2 regions of the Desulfitobacterium dehalogenans ATCC 51507 genome follow, and region 1 is predicted to be linked to the other one. Evidence: riboswitches for the same ligand, from Rfam matches in the RefSeq annotation. Region 1 holds a riboswitch; the other holds the start of a gene.
The links. Region 1 has a riboswitch for thiamine pyrophosphate ahead of DESDE_RS03640 (thiamine-binding protein). Riboswitches for the same ligand answer to the same signal wherever they lie in the genome.

Region 1 (5,621 bases):
GCTCATCAAAAAGAGCTACATCCTGTGAGAACATATAGGTTCTGAGCAGGGCGGCTCTTTGCCGCATCCCTCCGGAAAGCTGGGTAGGGTACTTCTTCTCGGTTCCTTCTAATCCGAACTCTTTGAAATGACTGGAAGCTTCTTCCCGAGCCAAGCTCTTTTTTATTCCTCGGATAAAGAGAGGCAGTGCCACATTGTCCAACACGGTTAAGTGAGGCTGCATCAAATCCTTTTGCTGCATATAGCTTACTTTACCGGCCTGCCCTGTAATATCCTGAGCGTTGAGAAGCACCTGCCCGGAATCAGGGGTAAGGACACCGGCAATCACATTAAAAAGCGTGCTTTTACCAATGCCGCTCACTCCCAGGAGGCTTACCAGTTCCTTTTCACCAAGTCTGATATTGATATTTTCGATTGTTAATTCTCCCGCAAAACCCTTTGAGATGTTTCGCGTCTCAAGCCTTATCTTATTCATCTTTACTTGGGCAGATAGGCATTGGTAAAGCCTTGTCCTGCCTCAATCCTTTTGGAGATCAATTGATTATCCGCCATCCAAGTATAGAAATTATCCCAACGGGCTTGATCGATGAAGCCCCACTGCTCAACTTCAGCTTTATATTCCTTGGCCAAATACTTTTGGCTGGCAGTTATAAGGTCCAGATCCAATTCCGGGGCATGCTTGACAAGAATTTCAGCGGCTTCTTCAGGGTGAGCTATAGTGTATTCATATCCTTTGGCTACAGCAGCCAAAAAGTTTTTAGCTGTATCTTCATTTTCTTCTAAATATTTAGGACTGGCGGCAATAACCGGGGTGTAATAATCTAAGACAGGGTCAATATCCTTAAACGCAAAATAATTGGTGTCCAGGCCTTTGACTTCTGTAGCTATACCATCCCATCCATAATATACCCAGACGGCATCCACATCCGTTTTCAGGGCAGAAATCACATCCGTTACTGTATTAGGGATCATCTTGATGGCGTCATAGTTACCACCGTCTTTTTCGATAACTTGCTTGATAATAGCCTTTTCCACAGGAGAATCCCAAGTAGCGTAGACCTTGTTCTCCATTTCCTTCGGGCTGGTGATGTTATCTTCTTTAAGAGAGATAATTCCCGAAGTATTGTGCTGCAAAATAGTCCCTACAGCTACCATATCCAGCGGACTGTCCGAGGTAAGAGCAGCCGCAAGCTCTTCTTGGAAGGTTACGCAAAATTCAGCTTTACCGGCAGCTACCAGGGGTAATGCTCCTCCTTCAGGCGGTTGTACAATATCCACCTCAAAACCCGCTTCTTGGAAATAGCCCAATTCTTTAGCCACATAGACACCGGTGTGATTAGTGTTCGGCGTCCAGTCCAGGACAAAGGTGATTTTCTTATTCTCCTGTACACCTTGCTGTCCATTTCCACCGTTACCAGTATTTTGAGCACTGCAGCCGGCTATACCTAAAACCATGAAAACACTCATAACTATTGCAAAGAATCGTTTCTTCATCTCAACATTCTCCTTAAATACTTTTTGACTCTTACCCTTCATTCTGCTGTTCACCGATCTGTGCCCAGGGCATTGCTTTTCGTTCCAAGAGCTCCACACATTTCATAAGCACTAAGCTTAATATGATGATCAAAAAAATTACTGCAAACATTTTATCAAAGGAATAGGATTTTCTGACCCGGGTCATATATACTCCAAGGCCACTGTTTCCTCCCAGCCATTCGGCGATAACTGCACCGACGATAGAATAGGACACCGAGATGCGTAGTCCCGAAAAAAAACCGGGCAGGGCATTGGGCAGCTTAATATACCGGTAGATTTGCCACTTTTTAGCTCCCATAGCTCGCATAAGATTCATAGCGTCTTGGTCCGATGATTTAAATCCTCCTAAAAGAGCAATGGTCATAGGAAAAAAACAGGTCAAAACAATAAGAGTAATCTTTGGTGCCATATCGTAGCCCAGCCACAACACCAACAAAGGGGCTATGGCCACCGTGGGGATGGTCTGAGTGATTACCAAGATGGGATGGAACGCCTTATAGAGTGCATCGAAACGATCCATTAAAAGCGCAATCCAAAAAGCTAAAAGAATACTGAGGGCTAATCCCACGAAAGCTTCTGTCAAAGTGACCTGAGTGTGCTTCATTAGCTCAGGAAAAGAACCCACTAAGGCATGGATTACATCCCCAGGAGACGGAAGCATGAATTTGGGCACTACCTCAAAAAAGGTCACCAGGTACCAAAGGATGAGCAAAAGCAGAAGTACTGCCATTGGATAAAGCTTATTGGTGATGTTTTGTAACCTTTTCATCAATGGTCCAAATCCCGCCTTCCGGCTTATAGCTAATTTTTACATAGGACATAACACTGGGTGCCCCCTCCTCAATGCAGATCATCTGGCAGCGTTTGACTATCTCCATAAGTTGGTCATACTCCCCCTCGATGGTAGTCTCAAAAGGGCCCACATAGACATTGAGACCGGAGGATTTTATGTATTCAATGACCTTATCCACCACACGAATCACTTCTTGTCCTTCCACAGCCGGTAATACTTGAATAGCTACACTTGCATTAATCATTTCTTTTTCTCCTTCTTCCATTAATGTATTAAATAAAAAAACCTTCTGCAGCCAGAAGGTTTTTCAAACAATTCAGGGCATGGAGCCAGAAGCTCATGCATCTTAAGTCCCTCCGCTAGCATTACCTAGATCAGGTCGATGGGTCGGAAACACTCGTTTCCCTCTCAGCCGTTTTCCAGCTCCCCAGCACTATTCCCTTTTCTGTATCATAGCACCCTAATCATTAAAGTGTCAAGAATACTAAGCCTTACACTAAAGTTTACCAACGTCGCGTACTACCTCCGCCTCCGCCGGAACCTCCACCGCCGCCGAAACCTCCTCCACCGAAGCCTCCGCCTCCGCCGCCACCACGGCCACCTCTCATGAGCATACCAATAATCATGCCGAAGATAAAGCCATTAAAATAACGGTGATCAATATAAAATAGGCAGGCGATGCCGAAAAAGGCTAGGATTTTGACCCCAAGGGGTAAGGAACCCATAGTATCTGTTTCGTTACTATAATCGGACGAGGCGTACAAGGCTTGGGGAGAATCAATATCTATCGCCACTTGATACTCCTCCGCGACTTCCTGAACAAAAGCCCGATACCCATTCAAGATGCCTTGATTATAATCGTTCTCCTGGAAATATGGGAACATGTATTCATCTTGGATTCGACCGGTCTTTGCATCAGGCAGAGCGCCTTCCAATCCATACCCAACCTCAATTCGTGAAACTCGTTCATTAGGGGACACTAGAATCAGTAAGCCATTGTTTAGCCTTTTATCACCGATCCCCCATTCTCTTAAGATGGTTAGGGCGTATTCCTCCGGCTCATACCCTTTCAGATCGTTGACCGTAACCACCACGATCTGGGCTTTGGTCTTTTGTTCTAAAGCTGCCGAGTTTTGAACAATAGTCCGCTCGGTGCTTGTATCGAGAACATTAGCTTCATCCAGCACAAAAAAATCACGGGTGGGCTGCGGGATCGAAGGGGTAGCCGCCTGCAAAGGAGAAACTATCGTAAAGAAGAACAGTACCAATCCGGCAAGCAGGAGTTTCCTCTTCATGGGCTTCATTCCCTTCACTTAACCTATACCTGTTATATAATCAAATGTAGCTTGAGCTTTGACTGTGTATCTGGATAGGTTGTTACTTGGAAAAATCCACAGTCGGGGCTTCATGGGCATCCGCGTCAGCCTTAAAATACTCTCGCTCGTCAAAACCAAGAATTCCCGCATAAAGATTGGTAGGCAAATGTTTTATCTTTGTATTATAAGATTGAACCACATTATTATAGTCCATCCGAGCTGTAGTGATGCGGTTTTCCGTCCCTGCCAGTTCGTCCTGTAATGCCCGGAAATTAGCATCAGCCTTTAACTGGGGATAGCTTTCAGAGATAGCCAATAATCGGCTCAAAGCACTGCTAAGCGCTGCATCCGCCTCAGCGGCCTCTCCCACACTGCCTGCTCCGATCAATCGGGATCTGGCATCGGCTATATCCGTAAACACTTCACTTTCATGTTCGGCATATCCCTTAACGGTATTAACCAAGTTGGGAATGAGATCCGCTCTGCGCTGAAGCTGGTTTTCTACCTGGCTCCAACTGCTGTCCACAGTCTCAGAAAGAGTAACTAAATTATTATAACCAGACCCAAGGATCATAGCCAGAATAAGGATTATTCCTACGGGAATCAGCCATTTTTTCATTATGTTTCCCCCATTCACAATTTCATTCTTACTAATACAAAAACTAGCCTATAATAGTCCTAGCCGAGAAATACAAGAGCACAATCACACCTAATATGATGCGGTACCAGCCAAAGACCTTAAAATCATTCTTTTTAATATATCCCATTAAAAATTTAATGGAAATTACAGATACTATGAAGGCGACTACCATTCCTATTAATAAGATCATCAACTCCGGACCTGTAAAGCTAAAGCCAAACTTCAAGAGCTTAAGTGCACTGGCCCCAAACATGACGGGAATAGCGAGGAAAAAAGTGAATTCAGCCGCTACGGTTCGGGAAACTCCCAGCAAAAGGCCTCCCACAATCGTCGCTCCAGAACGGGAAGTTCCAGGGAATATGGCGGCAATCAATTGAAAGATTCCGATCATGAAAGCTGTCGTGTAAGTAATTTGTGATAACTGATTAACACGAGGCCTCTTTCCCTTATTGTAATTTTCAATGACAATAAAGAGAACTCCAAATAAAATCAGCATAACAGCGACGGTTTGATAGTTATAAAAAAGAGCGTTAAATACATCATCCCACAATATACCGATGACTCCTGCCGGAATACAAGCCACGATGATTTTAAACCACATTTCTATGGTCTCTTGCTTAATGGAAACCCCTCTATCGAAAGTAAAGGGATTAAGCTTCTTCCAATACAACAGTACAACAGCCATAATCGCTCCCAACTGAATGACCACAAAAAACATTTCCATAAATGCCTTAGACATATTCAGCTTAATAAATTCATCCACCAATATCATATGCCCTGTGCTACTGATGGGCAGCCATTCTGTAATTCCCTCTACAATACCCAGTAAAATCGCTTTAAAAATCTCTACAATTGCCATAATTCCTCCTATTACATTCCATTGATTTAAATACACCACGCCTATTATATCAATTCAGTTTCTGAATGGGTAGCCGCATTCCCCTCTTCAATATATGACGCAATCCATAAACGTATTATACCTGATCATGTCTAGCCTAGTCCTCAAGGATTGAGTACGCATTTATTAACTTTTTCTTAATTCGTACATGAAAAATCTTACAATAAGTTCAAGCCTATCAGATAAAAAGTGGAAGTTGCTTTCTGGATAGTAAAACAATTACCTCCTATGGTAGAGTTAAACTTCTATTCATAGGAGGTAATTAGCCGATTAAAAAGAAAGAAAAAACTTTTTTAAGAATTATTCAAGACCAATCATGACTGAACTTGCTTTGATAATTGCAATTGCATCATCGCCTACATTTAATCCCAAGGACTCTGCTGAATTCGAAGTTATACTTGCCGTGATTGACTGTCCGTTAATATCTAAAACTACTTC
Region 2 (5,621 bases), 1.3 Mb from region 1:
CCCCAGAGTATTTTGAGCGGTCACCGCGGTTATGACGCTCATCCCATAAACCCCTAAGGCAGAAAAAGTCTTCAAATCCGCTTGGATACCCGCTCCGCCGCTAGAGTCCGAGCCGGCAATGGTTAAAAGATTTTTCAACCCGATCCCTCCTCTTTTCAATATTCATTGATCTCCCTGCTCTTCCATAAATCCCCCAAACCCTTTGCGGCAGCATAAGGATCCTCCTGACTTAGAATTGCTGAAATTATGGAGATGCCGTCAATCCCTGTCTCTTTCACTTCCTTGAGGTTTGCCGGTCCGATGCCGCCGATGCCGACAACCGGAAGATTGACACTGTCTTTGATTTTTTTAAGGGTTGCTAAACCGATTGCCTCTGAAGCATCCTTTTTACTCCCTGTCGGAAAGACCGGGCCGGCCCCCAGATAATCCGCTCCCAGCCTCTCCCCCCAGAGTGCTTCTTCCAGGCTGGAAACAGAATAGCCGAGGATTTTGTCGGAGCCGATCATGTTTCGGACCACTTCGATAGGGAGATCCTTTTGACCTATATGCACCCCATCGGCATCCAGGGCCAGGGCCAGATCCACCCGATCATTGATGATCAGAGGTACCCGGAACTCAGCTGCCATCTCTTTTACTTTTAACCCAATTTCATAAAAATCCCGAGAATTCGCCTCCTTTTCCCGCAGTTGGAGCAAGGTCACTCCACCCTCCAAAGCTTTTCTAAGGGACAGTAAAAAATCTTTCGACCCTACTAAAATTCGGTCCGTGACCAAATAAAGGCTATAATCTACAGCCATTGCGCCCGCCCTCTTTTCTCCATCAGTTCCCCATCCACCAGGCTGATTTGATCAATCAAGTGAGCCCGGAAAGTTCCCGGCAGTACCCCACCGGATGTTTCCTGGGCCAATTCTCCCGCCAGAGACATGGTCATCAAGGCCGCTGCCGTTGCCCAGAAAGCATCTTTATAAGCCCCGCAGAAACCAGCCACCAACGCCCCCGCCATACAGCCTGCCCCAGTAATCCGGGTCAGCATCTCGGTTCCATTTTTAATAAAACAGGAATTTTTTCCGTCAGTAATGATATCCACCTTGCCCGTAGCGGCTACTACGCACCCGTACGCTCTGGCCAGACTTTGACAAGCTTCCAGACCATCCTTTCCTTCATCAAGAGAATCCACCCCTCTGACCCTGGCTTCCAGCCCGGCCAAAGCCTTTATCTCGCCCAAATTTCCTTTAATAACCGTAAACCGGCCAAAATGGCGCAATCTTTCAATCGTCACTTTTTTACGGGGAATGGCGCCGCAGGCTACGGGATCAAGGATCACCGGAATCCCTTTTAAATCCGCTCCCCGGGTAGCCAGATAGACTGCCATTTCCTGTTCCTGGGTAAACGTTCCGAAATTCAGATACAGGGAACTGGCAATCTGACTGAATTCAAACACCTCATCCACTGCTTCGCACATGGCAGGGGATGCTCCAATGGCCAGCAAACTATTGGCACAGTCATTGACTGTAACAACATTGGTAATAGCATGGACCAAGGGAGTTTTTTGTTTGACGGCTTGAAGAGCTTCTATCAACTTTTCTTTCATAACTCTCTCCTTCTTTCATTAAGATTGATTTTCAAAAGATCGTTTTAACATCCTTTAAAAGGGGTTCCCATATAGTCGCTGATTAATTGATAGGCGCAGAACTTGCCGCACATAGTGCAGCGTTCCTGGTTGTCTTCATTTTTTTCCTTTCGCATTCGCCCCGCTTTTTCCGGATCGATGGAAAGCTCGATTTGTTTTGTCCAATCCAGAGCCTTGCGGGCTTTAGCCATTTCCAGATCCCATTCCCAAGCCCCTTTAACCCCCTTAACCAGGTCTGCTGCATGAGCCGCGATACGGGCGGCAATGACCCCTTCCTTAACATCCTCTTCCGTGGGCAAGCCAAGATGCTCAGCAGGGGTTACATAACAGAGGAAGTCCGCACCGCTGGAAGCCGCGATGGCTCCCCCAATGGCAGATGTAATATGGTCATATCCTGGAGCAACATCGGTAACCAAAGGGCCTAAGACATAGAAAGGGGCATTATGGCAGAGGGTTTTTTCCAACTGCATATTTGCTTTAATTTGATCTAAGGGAACATGTCCGGGGCCTTCCACCATAACCTGTACTCCTGCTTCCTGGGCCCGTTTGACCAAGCCCCCCAAAGTGATCAGCTCTTTGATTTGGGGACCGTCTGTGGCGTCGGCTAAACAACCTGGCCGCAGGCCATCTCCCAAACTCAAAGTAACGTCATACTTTAATGCAATCTTTAACAGGCGATCGTACTGCTCAAAAAGAGGGTTTTGTTTCTTATGATGCAGCATCCAGGCGGTGATAAAGGAACCTCCCCGGGAAACAATATCCATCACCCGTCCCTGCTCCTTGAGCTCCTGAATGACCTCTAAGGTTACCCCACAGTGAACCGTAATAAAATCCGCTCCATCCTGGCAATGTTTTTCTATCCCGGCGAATATTTCCTCATCCGTCATTTCCACTAAGCCCCGGCCGGTCTGATGCGTATCCACCATGACCTGGTATAAAGGAACCGTTCCAACCATGACCGGACAGTGCCGGATAATGGTTCTTCTGACTTCATCGATATCTCCGCCTGTACTTAAATCCATGATGGAATGTGCACCAGCCGCCAGAGCAACATCCAGTTTTCTCATTTCATTGGCTAACTCCGGATAGGTGTCGGAAGTTCCGATGTTGGCATTTACTTTCGTAGATAAGCCCTTACCGACAGCGATGGGCTGAAGACCCTTGTGGTTGATGTTGCAGGGTAAAACCGCTTCACCTATGGCGATTTTTTGCCTCAGTTCCTCCCCCGTAATTCCCTCCAATTCAGCCGCCTTGGCCATTTCCGTAGTAACATTTCCTTTTCTTGCTTCTTCCAATTGTGTCAATTAAACCACACCTTTCTTATGTAAAATAAAAAAAATACAGACCCAGGTAGGTCTGTATTCTAATAAACGCATGTTATTGTCCACCTTCCCTACGCTGGCATTACCCAGATCAGGTTAAGGGTCAAAGGATTCTTCGGTCCTTTATCTCAGCCGACCTTATTCGGCCCCCCTAGTGATTATGCAGTTGTAATTCTAGTTAAAGTATAGCACAAGTCATAAGACATTAAAAGAGCACCTTCTATGACCAACAGTTATAATGCTTAAATTCCTGACATAGGCATTAATAATTAGGATCAAACTCGGATGTGTTACCTACGGAATACTAATGGAGGGAATGCGAATGGACTATACCGTTCAACCCGGGGACACTTTCTACCTCATAGCGCAAAAACATGGTCTATCTTTAGAAGAGCTGCAACAAGCTAATCCCCAGATACAAAACCCTACTCTCATTTTTCCAGGTCAAGTCATCAAACTTCCTGACAAGTCCCGCCCCCAGTCCTATGAGAAATACCGTGTGGATGAACCTTATCCTGAAATTAAAGTGTTAGGCGAAAACCCATACTATGCCCAGCTCCTGTATGACGATTATGCCGGCCAAGTCAGCGAGCTTACCGCCATAATGCAGTATGTCCATCATCATATGCAGATGGATACTCACCCCGCTTGGAGCGAGGTTGCTGCTCTGCAAGAAGGGATAAGCATCATTGAGATGAAGCATCTGGAGATGTTAGGAGAAACGATTCTGCTCTTAGGAGGAAATGCCCGCTATTGGGATGGCTGCCAGCAGCCTTGGACCCCTCTCTATGTGAGTTATCACGATTTTGATTTTTGTGCCCAGCTGCGCGCCGATATCCAGGCCGAGGAAGCAGCCATCCACAATTACCGGAACCATATTCAGCAGATTCAGGATCCCTACATCCAAGCGCTCTTAGCACGTATTATCAAGGATGAAGAACATCATCTCCGCCTGTTCCGGGATAGTCTGGCTAAACATTGCGGTGGTTAAACATTCTCAGCTATAAAATAAATTAATTTCTCCGTACTTTCCCAACCTAAGCAAGCATCTGTAATGGATTTCCCATAGATATTTTCCCCGATGCCCTGCCGGCCTTCCTCCAGATAGCTCTCGATCATCAAGCCTTTGATCATTTTCTTCAGCAAGGAATCGTACTTGCGACTGAGCAGTACCTCCCGGGAAATACGCGGCTGTTCGTAATAGCGCTTCATGGAGTTGGCATGATTCACATCCACGATAATGGCTGGATTGGCTAATTCGAGTCGCTCATACTCCTGGGCAGTCTGAATGAGATTTTCAAAATGGTAATTGGGGATATTTTCCCCGTTAGCATTTACTGCTCCCCTTAAAATGGCATGAGCATATGGATTCCCCGTGGTTTCAACTTCCCACCCATTATAGATGAAGGAATGGTCGCTTTGGGCAGCAATTAATGAATTAAACATGACGGTAATATCGCCGCTGGTGGGGTTTTTCATCCCCACCGGAAGTTCAACGCCACTGACCGTGAGGCGATGCTGTTGGTTTTCGACGGAACGGGCTCCGATGGCAACATACCCTAAGACATCTGCGAGATAACTATAGTTCTCCGGATAGAGCATCTCATCAGCAGCCGGCATCCCAAATTCCGATACGGCGCGAATATGCAAGCGGCGAATGGCTTTAATACCTTCACACATATCCGGTGCTTTTTCCGGATCCGGCTGATGAACCATTCCTTTATAGCCTTCTCCTGTGGTGCGTGGCTTATTGGTATAGATCCTGGGCACGATCAGGATGGCATCTTTGACCTTTTCCTGCACTTTGGCTAATCGTTCAATATACTCACAAACGGGATCCTCATGATCTGCGGAGCAAGGACCAATAATCAACATGAATCGTTGATCTTCATTGGTCAGGATCTTTCTCATCTCTTCCACTCGTTTATCCCGGAGTTCAGTAACCTCCTTGCTCAAAGGCAAGTGGGCAATAATTTCTTCCGCCGGCGGTAATTTTTTGATAAAATTCATACTCATAGTTCTCCACCCCTATTATCCTCTATATAGAAAACTGATATAATTACAAGTATAGATTTATTCTATAAGAATCGCAAGAAAAAACACCTTGTATATAACAATTCTTTTAAATTTATTTTTTCTATAATAGCTGGTATGATTCCTAAAACAAAGCAGGCCTTAAACTATTTTTCAAAGGCCTGCTTTGTTATGTAACTTTCTTTCCTCTATCTTCCTAATCTCCCATAAAGTTTGAACTCTCCAGCTCTACTTCCATATATGTGCTTTGCTGGACAATTATTTTGCTTTGCCGGCTTTCATAGGAATTTAGCCCGCCTACATAAAGCTGATATTCCCCTTTTGTTATCTCAAAGCAGGCTTTTCCTTGTTCATCCGTCTCCCCCTTGTAAGGGTGAAGTATTACGGCAGCTCCTTGAATAGGGGTCCTATCCTTCCCGTCCATTACTTTTACATTTACGGTACATTCAGGCGGGTTCGCCACTCTGAAACTAAAGGAGGACTCTGTCTCCAGGTGTGGGGTCTCCCTATCCTGCTCAGGAAATTTTACCTGCCAATTGTAGCTGCCTGCTTGATCAGGGGCCAGTAATTTCACCTCTGTCCAATAGAGTGCTTGAGTTTCCGCCCAAGGTTTATCGCCAAGTTTTGCTGTAGCC

Region 2: linked by a shared signal. The riboswitch ahead of thiC (phosphomethylpyrimidine synthase ThiC) and the one ahead of DESDE_RS03640 (thiamine-binding protein) in region 1 are both predicted to bind thiamine pyrophosphate.

What each region holds. Positions count from the first base shown of each region.
Region 1 covers NC_018017.1:769,084-774,704, reverse strand. Annotated here, with positions in the region: gene DESDE_RS03655 (ABC transporter ATP-binding protein) at 1-475, opposite strand, end outside; gene DESDE_RS03650 (ABC transporter substrate-binding protein) at 478-1,494, opposite strand; gene DESDE_RS03645 (ABC transporter permease) at 1,526-2,308, opposite strand; gene DESDE_RS03640 (thiamine-binding protein) at 2,277-2,573, opposite strand; TPP riboswitch at 2,663-2,769, opposite strand; gene DESDE_RS03635 (TPM domain-containing protein) at 2,833-3,624, opposite strand; gene DESDE_RS03630 (LemA family protein) at 3,707-4,264, opposite strand; gene DESDE_RS03625 (undecaprenyl-diphosphate phosphatase) at 4,308-5,144, opposite strand; gene DESDE_RS03620 (TOBE domain-containing protein) at 5,484-5,621, opposite strand, start outside.
Region 2 covers NC_018017.1:2,040,351-2,045,971, reverse strand. Annotated here, with positions in the region: gene thiD (bifunctional hydroxymethylpyrimidine kinase/phosphomethylpyrimidine kinase) at 1-138, opposite strand, end outside; gene thiE (thiamine phosphate synthase) at 156-797, opposite strand; gene thiM (hydroxyethylthiazole kinase) at 788-1,591, opposite strand; gene thiC (phosphomethylpyrimidine synthase ThiC) at 1,636-2,934, opposite strand; TPP riboswitch at 3,003-3,115, opposite strand; gene DESDE_RS09785 (LysM peptidoglycan-binding domain-containing protein) at 3,275-3,943, shown strand; gene DESDE_RS09780 (3-deoxy-7-phosphoheptulonate synthase) at 3,940-4,968, opposite strand; gene DESDE_RS09775 (hypothetical protein) at 5,183-5,621, opposite strand, start outside.